DNA from 3 places in the Paenibacillus antri genome. Region 3 is predicted to be linked to each of the others. Evidence: riboswitches for the same ligand, from Rfam matches in the RefSeq annotation. Region 3 holds a riboswitch; each other region holds the start of a gene.
The links. Region 3 has a riboswitch for cyclic di-AMP ahead of FE782_RS29655 (resuscitation-promoting factor). Riboswitches for the same ligand answer to the same signal wherever they lie in the genome.
Positions count from the first base shown of each region.

Region 1: another riboswitch for cyclic di-AMP. It lies ahead of FE782_RS15115 (potassium channel family protein); the one in region 3 lies ahead of FE782_RS29655 (resuscitation-promoting factor).
Region 2: another riboswitch for cyclic di-AMP. It lies ahead of FE782_RS10165 (KamA family radical SAM protein); the one in region 3 lies ahead of FE782_RS29655 (resuscitation-promoting factor).

Region 1 covers NZ_VCIW01000009.1:116,604-119,877, forward strand. Annotated here, with positions in the region: gene FE782_RS15100 (aldo/keto reductase) at 1-81, opposite strand, end outside; tRNA gene FE782_RS15105 (tRNA-Gly) at 198-271, shown strand; gene FE782_RS15110 (CBO0543 family protein) at 440-934, opposite strand; cyclic di-AMP (ydaO/yuaA leader) riboswitch at 1,150-1,339, shown strand; gene FE782_RS15115 (potassium channel family protein) at 1,467-2,129, shown strand; gene FE782_RS15120 (TrkH family potassium uptake protein) at 2,140-3,274, shown strand, end outside.
Region 2 covers NZ_VCIW01000005.1:125,542-128,815, forward strand. Annotated here, with positions in the region: gene FE782_RS33090 (C40 family peptidase) at 1-426, opposite strand, end outside; gene FE782_RS10155 (Dabb family protein) at 541-861, shown strand; gene FE782_RS10160 (4a-hydroxytetrahydrobiopterin dehydratase) at 858-1,154, shown strand; cyclic di-AMP (ydaO/yuaA leader) riboswitch at 1,199-1,352, shown strand; gene FE782_RS10165 (KamA family radical SAM protein) at 1,525-2,700, shown strand; gene FE782_RS10170 (spore gernimation protein GerQ) at 2,829-3,080, shown strand; gene FE782_RS10175 (spore coat protein) at 3,097-3,274, shown strand, end outside.
Region 3 covers NZ_VCIW01000032.1:9,893-13,166, forward strand. Annotated here, with positions in the region: gene FE782_RS29645 (HD domain-containing protein) at 1-524, shown strand, start outside; gene FE782_RS29650 (TatD family hydrolase) at 529-1,314, shown strand; cyclic di-AMP (ydaO/yuaA leader) riboswitch at 1,531-1,702, shown strand; gene FE782_RS29655 (resuscitation-promoting factor) at 1,885-3,036, shown strand; gene rnmV (ribonuclease M5) at 3,157-3,274, shown strand, end outside.

The DNA.
Region 1 (3,274 bases), on a different contig from region 3:
CCATTCGCCCCCGAACTGCCACGTCCCGACGCCGATGACCGACACCTTCAGATCCGTTCGTCCCAATCTCCGGTATTTCATGCGAAACTCCTCCTTTAATCGGTTCTGCCTCCAGTTTACCAGATGTTGGCGTTCGTCCACTAATGCGCCGTACCCCCTTGAAATCCGCTTCGAAACATACTATAATTACTTTCACTGCGGGTGTAGTTCAATGGTAGAACTCCAGCTTCCCAAGCTGGTAGCGTGGGTTCGATTCCCATCACCCGCTCCATACATGAAATGTTCAGAAGCCTTGATATATACAAGGCTTCTTTTTTTGTACGGAAAAAGCCCGGCACGCGAAGAAAGCGCCGGGACGAGAAATCTTTGAGCCGAAATGGTCCAAAGCACAGATTCTGCTTGTAAGCCGGGTTAGTGAATATTCAACTCGTAATCGGGATTATAACGGAACTTGAAATACAATGACATAAAACACCACCCAAAGTACGCTTAAACCGTATGCGAGGATCGGTTTCTTGTGGTGAAGGTATAACATAGGGAACATAAAAAGCAAAAAGAAAACGGACCACCCGAAGTTCCAACCGTTATCGTAAACGATTCTTCCGGTTTGATGTCCTATCCATTCGACGCCGGCATAGAGGAATACCCATTTAAGCAAATGAACGATCTGGCGTTGTCGTTCATTCGGATAATTGGATAAAAAGAGAACGACCGTAGGCGGATAGACGATAAATAAATAAAGAAGGTCTACCCCTTTTTGCGACAATAGAACATCAGGGACCAACTTCCAGAGGCGATGGTCGCTCGTTAAGTAAAAATACAAGAGATTACATAACGGCATATACAAAATCGTGGGAAGGTACTTTCTCCAATTCGCCCAATTTCCCCAAAGCATCGAAGCGAAAGTCACCCAAACGGCGACAATGACATGCATCCGGCTGCCACCTATCTCATTTTTCCATTATTATTGTCCTTTTCGCTATCGATAAATACAGAAAGGCGCGCCGATCATGGAGGAGCTGCTCTGCACATTCGGACGGTTATCCCGGCGCATTGCCCGTTTTCCTCGATTTATCCCGGATTACGGCGCGAACTCGAACTTTACTTACCCGTTTCCGAGGCGTATGATTCATTCCATGGAAAGCGAATACCAATAGATCGCTGAGTTTCCGATATGGAAAACGGGGGACCCGCCGCAAGCCGCGCTTCATGCCGAACCGGTTTGCAAGGGGTGAATCGCGGATCGGAGCAATCGAACGCTGCTTCGAACCATCCGCGTAGGGCGACTCTTACCGCCCGAATCCGACAGCTAACCTCGTAAGCGTGGAGAAGAGGATGTGATCTTGTGATCTGCTTAGACCACGGGGGCGCAAGCCTCCGTGGTTTTTTGTTGTCATTTTCACGGATTCGGCGGTTTAGTTAAGCGCTGTAAGGTAAATAGTAGGGGAAACGGAGGGGACCAGAGGATGAAAAAACAGTTTATCGTCATTGGCCTTGGGCGCTTCGGAGGGACCGTCGCGAGAACGTTGATTTCTCTAGGGTACGAAGTGATGGCGATCGACCGGGATATTCGAAAAGTACAGGACTTTTCGAGCATCATAACTCATGTTTTTCAAGCCGATTCGACGGACGAAAAGGTTCTAAAGGAGCTGGGCGTTTCGAATATGGACCACGCGATCGTGGCGATCGGAGACGATCTCCAAGCGAGCATTCTTACTTCGCTCATCTTGAAGGATATGGGGATCAAGAAAGTCACGGCCAAGGCGACGAGCGAATACCATCGACGCGTGCTCGAGCGGATCGGCGCGGATCATATCATTCAGCCGGAGCGGGACACGGGCATCCGGGTGGCCCATCAAATCACGTCGAATAACACGGTCGATTATTTGGAATTATCTCCGGATTTCAGTCTCGTCGAGGTGTTGGCGCCGAAAGCGATGTACGATAAATCGCTCAAAGCGATCAATATCCGGGCGAAATACGGTTGTAACGTGGTGGCCATTAAGAGAAAGGACAACTCCATGATCGTGTCTCCTCTTGCGGACGACAAGATTCAAGAAGGAGACGTTCTCGTCATGATCGGATCCAACCAAGATATCACTCGTTTCGAAAAAGGGATCGCGGAATAGAGGTGAACTCGTGCTGAGATCTAATGTGAAGCGTTCCATCGAGATCAGTCCGCAGCAATGGATGGTCTTCGGTTTCGCCGCCATTATTTTGCTTGGGACGATGCTGTTGTCGCTGCCGATATCCTCGACGTCGGGCGAATCCCTCGGGCTGCTCGATTCTTTTTTTATGGCGACCTCCGCGGTTTGCGTGACGGGTCTCGCGGTGTTCGATCCGGGTCAGCAGCTTACGATGTTCGGTGAAATCGTACTGCTCGTTTTGGTCCAGCTCGGCGGTCTCGGATTTATGACCTTCGGCGTCATTATCGCCGTGCTGCTGGGCAAGCGGCTCGGGCTGAAGGAACGGACGCTCATTCAGACGTCGACGAATTCCAACTCGATCCAAGGACTCGTTCGTTTATCGCTTAGCATTTTCTTTATCGCTCTAATCGTCGAATTGGCGGGAAGCGTCATCCTCACCCTTCGTTGGGCGCCGGATATGGGGGTAGGGATAGCGGCGTACTACGCCGTCTTTCATTCCGTATCGGCGTTTAACAACGCGGGGTTCTCCCTCTGGCCCGACGGGTTGAATCGATTCGTCGGAGACCCGGTCGTGAACGTCGTCATCACTTTTTTGTTTATGATCGGGGGCATCGGGTTCACGGTGCTGCTCGATCTGTTCCGGAAGCGGAAATGGGACGCATTGTCTTTACATTCGAAAATCGTACTGCTTTCAAGCGGGTGTCTTCTGATCGGCGGGTTTGTCGTCGTGTTTCTGCTCGAACTGTTGAACCCCACGGCTTATGAAACCTTCACTTGGTCGGAGCGAGTCTGGGCCGCTTATTTCCAAAGCGTTACGCCGAGAACGGCGGGATTTAACACGATGTTTACCTCCGAATTAATGACGGCGACTCAATTTTTTATCATTTTCCTCATGTTCATCGGAGCTTCCTCGGGTTCGACCGGCGGCGGCATCAAAACCAATACGTTCGTGGTCTTATTGCTTGCGGTGTTCAGCAGTATCCGGGGCAGGGAGCAGGTTCGGATTTTTAACCGTAACATCGCGTATGAGATCGTATTGCGGGCCTTGTCCGTCATTATCATCTCGCTCGGGGTTGTGATGTTGGTAGCCTTCCTGCTCACCATTACGGAGCGGAATCAGGATTTTA
Region 2 (3,274 bases), on a different contig from region 3:
GCGGATGATTTTGCTCGACGTGCTCGGTTGGGTTCGCATGTTGACCCCGGACGACACTTCCGTGCTGTAACGGTCATAGTCCGTATATTTTTCGTTGTCCGATATGTATCCGGTCGTGCCGCTCTTCGTTTGGATCTTTAACCAATTGCCGGACGCTTCCCCGAGAACATGGATGTCTTCGCCGCGATTCAGCATGCGAATCACCTTGCCAGACAAACTAGGCTGGGTCCTCATGTTCACGCCGTACTGAACTTCCGTCTCGTAACTCGTTGCCGCCGAAGCGGATGTTGCCAATATTGCGGATCCTACTACCGATGCGAGGAATATCATGGTTTTTCGCATCCTGATCACCTCCATAACCAGAATACCCCACGCTTGTCCGGCTCGGGGAGGGGCCAAATGTTGGGATTCGAGCAGAATGCGCATAAATTCGGCGCATTTCGTTATGCCTCCGGTCGTCCGAACGGCAGCAAACGTCGTTGACGCGCCGACGGATATGGTAAACTAGGAGGAACGAAGAAGAGGAAAGGATGACGGCACATGTACGAGCATATCGTCGTATTCAAATTTCGGACCGAGCTGCCCGCGGCGCAGGAGGAGAGCCTGCTGACGCAGCTGCGGTCGTTCCAGGGACGCATTCCCGGCATCGTCTCGATGAGCGCGGGACGGAACGTTACGCACGAAACCGAGAACATCCATGGGTTTACGATCGGGCTGCGCATCACGTTCGAGGATCATGCCGCCTTGATGGCTTACGGACCGCATCCGGCGCATCAAGCGTTCGTCGCCTCGTTGGACGGCCTCGTCGATCAAGTCGTCGTCGTGGACTACGAGATCGGGAAAGAGACGAGCCGCGCATGAAGCTGACGCCGGAGGAGATCGAATCGCGGCTGGCGCCTCTGGCCGGGTGGCGTCGGGAGGATGAGAAGTGGATCGTCAAGAAATACCGCTTCTCGTCGTATCTTGACGGGATCGCCTTCGTCGCCCGGGTCGCCGCGGAAGCGGAAAGGCTCGATCATCATCCGTTCATCGCGATCGAATACAAGCTGATTACGCTCCGGTTGACGTCTTGGCATGCCGGCGGACTGACCGCGCTCGACTTCGAGGCGGCCGAAGCTTTCGATCGAGCGGCTTGGGCGCCCCCGGGGGCGTAATCGTTTTCGGAAAATGGGTTGACAGCGTCATCTTCGTTCGATACAGTAAAATTACGCTTAATTCCCAGTCGACATCCGTTCGACGGGAAGCGGGGGAACCAATGTACGTGGGGCGAATCGTTCCGAAGTTTGGACCGTAGGGAACCATCTAATCCCGAGCCCGGCAGCTAACCTCGTCAGCAGGAGATGGGTCGATTTCTATTGCCTACTTAGCTTATACATGCCGAGACCCGATTCCGTTCGGGCATTCGTGCGTCCATACGACCCCGTTCGTACCTCCGCTGGCGAGACATGTCTTTATCATGTCGTCGGCGGAGTTTTTTTTGCGTATCCGCCGGCGGCCGCTACTTCGAATCGAGGAGGAATGCGCATGGCTCAGCCGAAATACATCACCGACATCGACAAGCTCGAAGCGATCCCGGAAGAAGAAAGAAGTCGATTGAAGCGGATCACGGAGAAGTTCGTGTTTCGCGTGAACGACTATTACTTAAAGCTGATCGACTGGAACGATCCCGAGGACCCGATTCGAAAGCTCGTCATTCCGAACGAGGGAGAGCTGCTCGAATACGGGCGTTGGGACGCTTCCGACGAGGATACGAATTACGTGGTACCCGGCTGCCAGCATAAGTACCGGTCCACGGCGCTCTTGATCGTATCCGAGGTGTGCGGCGCGTATTGCCGGTACTGCTTCCGCAAACGGCTGTTTCGTGCGGACGTGAAGGAAGCGATGTCCGACGTCGAGCCGGGACTCGCGTATATCGCGGCTCATCCCGAAATCAACAACGTACTGCTGACCGGCGGCGACAGTCTCATTCTTGCGACACCGAAGCTGAAATCGATCTTGGAGCGGCTTCGCGCCATTCCGCACGTCAAGATCATTCGCCTCGGCTCGAAGCTGCCCGTCTTCAATCCGATGCGCATCTACGAGGATCCGGAGCTGCTCGAGACGATACGCGCCCACTCCACGCCCGAACGCCGCATCTACGTCATGGCGCATATCAATCACCCTCGCGAGATTACGCCCGAGGCGAAGCTCGGGTTCGAAGCGCTGCATCAAGCGGGCGCGATCGTCGTCAACCAAACGCCCGTGCTGCGGGGGATCAACGACGATCCGGCGGTGCTCGGGGAGCTGCTCGACAAGTTGAGTTGGGCGGGCGTGACGCCGTATTATTTCTTCGTCAATCGCCCCGTCGCCGGCAATTCGGACTTCGTCCTGCCGCTCGAGCGGGTGTACCGGATCGTCGAAGAGGCGAAGGCGCGCACGTCGGGGCTCGGCAAGCGGGTTCGTCTTTCGATGAGCCATACGTCCGGGAAGATCGAAATTCTCGCGATCGAAGGCGGGAAGGCGTACCTGAAATACCATCAATCGCGCGACGGCGCCTACGGAAAGTTTCTAACGCTCGATTGCCCGAGCGACGCGGCTTGGTTCGACGATCTGCCCGGCAACGAACGGTATTGGAAGCGGCCGGCCAAGCGCACGGACGCGGTCGTCTCGGTCAACGAGCTGCCGGATGTGCCTCGTCGGGCGGCGAAAATCGCAAAATAATCGCAAACGGCTCGCTCCTCGGTAGTTCGAGGAGGCGAGCCTTTTTTCTTCACCGAAGGAGAATAGCCGCGCGCCGTTAGGTAAAAATACCGATCATACCGAAGATTCCCAACCGAGGTGAACGTTAGATGAATCATGCCACGTTGGCGGCGCACGAGTCGCTCGATCTCCATGAGACGCTGAATCTCAAGACGCTTTGTTTGGCGAAGTCGAAATTAATGCAAGGGCTTGTCTTCGACCAAGAGCTGCGAGCTTTGATGCAAAAGGACGTCGAACAAAGCCTGAAGGCGCTCGCCGACCTGCAGGCGCTATACGAGAAGGCGCCGTTCCGGACTCCCGTACCGGATATCCGGCCGACTCCGATCCTAGACGGAAGGTGAAAGGTGACTTCACTCCATGAATCAAGATTATCTTGATCCGATCAACGCCCTCGGCATGCCGGAGCTGGCGGATATGACGTTCGCCATGGATTTCCTCGTCCGAGCGAAGGACGGCGTCCGCAATAGCGCCGCCGCTTTGACGGAAGCCGCTTCCCCGGAAGCGCGCGCGCTGCTGCGGAATCAGCTTCGCGAAG
Region 3 (3,274 bases):
AAAGCGGTCACGCGTTCCTCTTCATGCCCGAGTCGCTCCGCAGGTTGTTCGACGGGACGCTCGACACGGAGCATTATTTGCAGTTGGACGAAGCGCTGGCGCAAGCCGCCTTCGAGTTGTGGACGAACGACAAGGATCCGATTTTGTCGGATTTATGCCGAAGATTTCTACATAGAAAATTGTTCAAGTACGCCACGCCGTCGAAGCTCGACGACGCGCTGCTCGATCGGCTGCGGGAATCGATACGCAGGGAAGGGTACGATCCGGAGTATTATATGCAGGTCGATTTTCCGAAAGATTTGTCGTACGATGTTTATCGCTCGGGTCGAAACGCGCATCGCAAACCGATTTATTTGTTGAAACGTGACGGCGAGCTGCTCGAAATCAGCGAAGCGTCCGACATCGTTCGCTCGATCAGCGGCACGACGTCGGGGAAGCACCGAATTTACGTGCCCGAACGGATGTTGGAGCCGGGCAATCCATACGTCACGGCGGAAACCGAGGAATGGCTGAGAGGAGAATGAACCCATGATTACGGACACGCATACGCATTTAGACCACGCCTCTTTCGAAGGCGAGAGAGAGGCGATCGTTCGTCGCGCGAACGAAGCGGGAGTGACCCGCATTATCAATATCGGCTGCAACCGGGATTCGATCCCGACGACGCTTGCGCTCGCGGAAACGTTCGATTGCGTCGAAGCGGTCGTGGGGTGGCATCCCCAAGACGCGATCGATATGACGGCCGAAGATTTGGACTACGTCGAGCATCTGGCGCGTACGCATCCGAAGGTCGTCGCGCTGGGCGAGATGGGGCTCGATTATTATTGGGATACGTCGCCGAAGGACGTTCAGCACCGCGTCTTCCGCGAGCAAATCCGGTTGGCACGGAAGCTTGGACTGCCCATCGTCATCCATAATCGGGACGCGCATGCCGATGTCGTTGCCATATTGCGGGAGGAAAAGGCATACGATGTAGGGGGCGTCATGCACTGTTTTTCAGGCAGCTGGGAAACGGCGCAGATGTGTTTGGACATGAACTTCTACCTCTCGTTCGGCGGACCGATTACGTTCAAGAACGCGAAACAGCCGAAAGAGGTGCTGGCGAAGGTGCCGATGGATCGTCTTTTGGTCGAGACCGACGCGCCGTATTTGACCCCTCATCCGTATCGAGGGAAGCGAAATGAGACGGGGTTCGCCCGGCTCGTCGCGGAGGCGGCGGCGGAGATCAAAGGGCTTTCATTGGAGGATTTCGCGGCGATCACGAGCGCGAATGCGGCATCGTTATTTCGCCCGATTGGAGAAAGGGGGAGATAAAGCGCGAAATTGGCGCAAATTGGTGAAACGCGAAACGGTTATTTCGGATAACCGGCCAGAAATTCCGAATTTCCGTCGATTTTCGCCGATTACGGGGGATTGACCCCTCTTTACAACGATGGCTTGCTCCCTTTATGATACTTATCAGACACCGAATGAAATAAAGATTACAACATATTTCCAGTATCGCTGAGTTTCCCGATGAGCGACTGCAGAAGCCGCCCATCGCTTGGGGAAACGGGGGAACCGCATCGGACGTATCCGTAAGGTACGTCTAGGGGTGAATTTTCGGATACGCCGTCATTGTACGTACGGCGAACGCCGAGATAGGGCCACTCTCCGGTCCGAATCCGACAGCTAACCTCGTAAGCGTTACGAGAGAGGTAACCGTCCGTGCTGAACATGCACACTTTTCGCTTCCACGAAAAGCCGCGAACGAGCCTCTTCGTCCCGGCTTTTTTTCATGGATTCGAACGGTTGCCTCACACTACGAATATAGTCGCGTCGATCCTTTGCACCTGAGACAACAACTCACGTACAAGGCGGGACTATGTAAGGAGGACTGTAGCAATGGGGGATATTCCTGTACAAGGAACCCATGAGGAAAGTCTGTCCGACATGTCTTACGCATGGCGCTGGGCCCGTGCTCATAAGAAGGTTTTATTGTCGGTCGCCGTAAGCGCGCTTGCGGCGGTAGGTCTATTCTCCGCGTTGATGTACGGTACGCAGTTCAAACGCGTATCCATCGTCGCGGACGGAAACACGATCGAGGTCGTTACGACGACGGAGACCGTAGCAGACGTGTTAGAAGAACAAGGGGTAGTCTTAGGAGAGCACGACGAATCGTCGCTGCCGTTGACGTCGAGGCTGAAGCACGGCGCTGCGGTAGAGATCGATCGGGCGTTCCCGGTCAGCGTTACGGCGGACGGCAAGTCCGTCGAAGTGTATACGACGGGAGCGAACGTGCGGGACGTCTTGAACGAAGCGGGCGTTACGCTCGGCGAGCTGGACCGGATCGAACCGGCGCTCGACGAACGGCTGACGGCTTCCGCCGACGTGAAGATCGTACGGGTTCAACGCGTCGTCGAGGAAACGGAACACACGTTGCCGTTCGAGACGGTCAAACAAGAGGACAAGTCGCTGCTCAAGGGTAAAGAGAAGGTCGTACAACAAGGCCAAGAGGGCGTGCTTGTTAAGCAAATCGAGAAGGTGTTCGAGGACGGCGTCCTCGTTTCGGAACAAGTATTGGCTCGAACGGTGGAGCAGGAGAGCCTCGCGAAGATCGTCGCCATCGGCACGAAGGTGGAGCCGAAGCCCGTGACGAACGCGGTAGCCGTCTTGTCGGCGGAAACCCAAGAAGTGACGCTCGACGGGATGACCTTCGGCGTGAAGGGCGTGCTAAAGAACGTAACGCTAACGGCGTATTCGGCCGGCCTCGCTTCGACGGGCAAGCAGAAGGGCGACAAGGGTTACGGTATTACCGCCTCGGGCACGACGGTGTCGGAAGGCCGTACGATCGCGGTGGACACCAACGTCATTCCGATGGGATGGTGGGTGTATATCGACGGCGTCGGATTCCGGCGCGCGGAGGATAAGGGCAGCGCGATCAAAGGCAAGAAGATCGACGTGTACTTCGACAGCGAAGCCCATGCGCACAAGTTCGGCACCAAGAAAGGATATACGGTGTACGTGATCGGACCGAAGAAGCCGGTCGCGAACTAAGTTCCTTATTTTTTCAATCATGTTCTTTCATTCGGGAGTTATGGGGTCGCTTTTGGCGGCCCTTTTTTCTTTGTCCGAAGAAGGGTACAATACCAATACATCGTATAAGGAGCGCGGAGCATGATCAAGGAAGTCATCGTGGTCGAGGGGAAGCATGATACGACGGCCGTGAAGCGGGCGGTCGACGCCGACACGATCGAGACCGGGGGCTCGGCCGTAAACAAGGACGTCCTCGCCC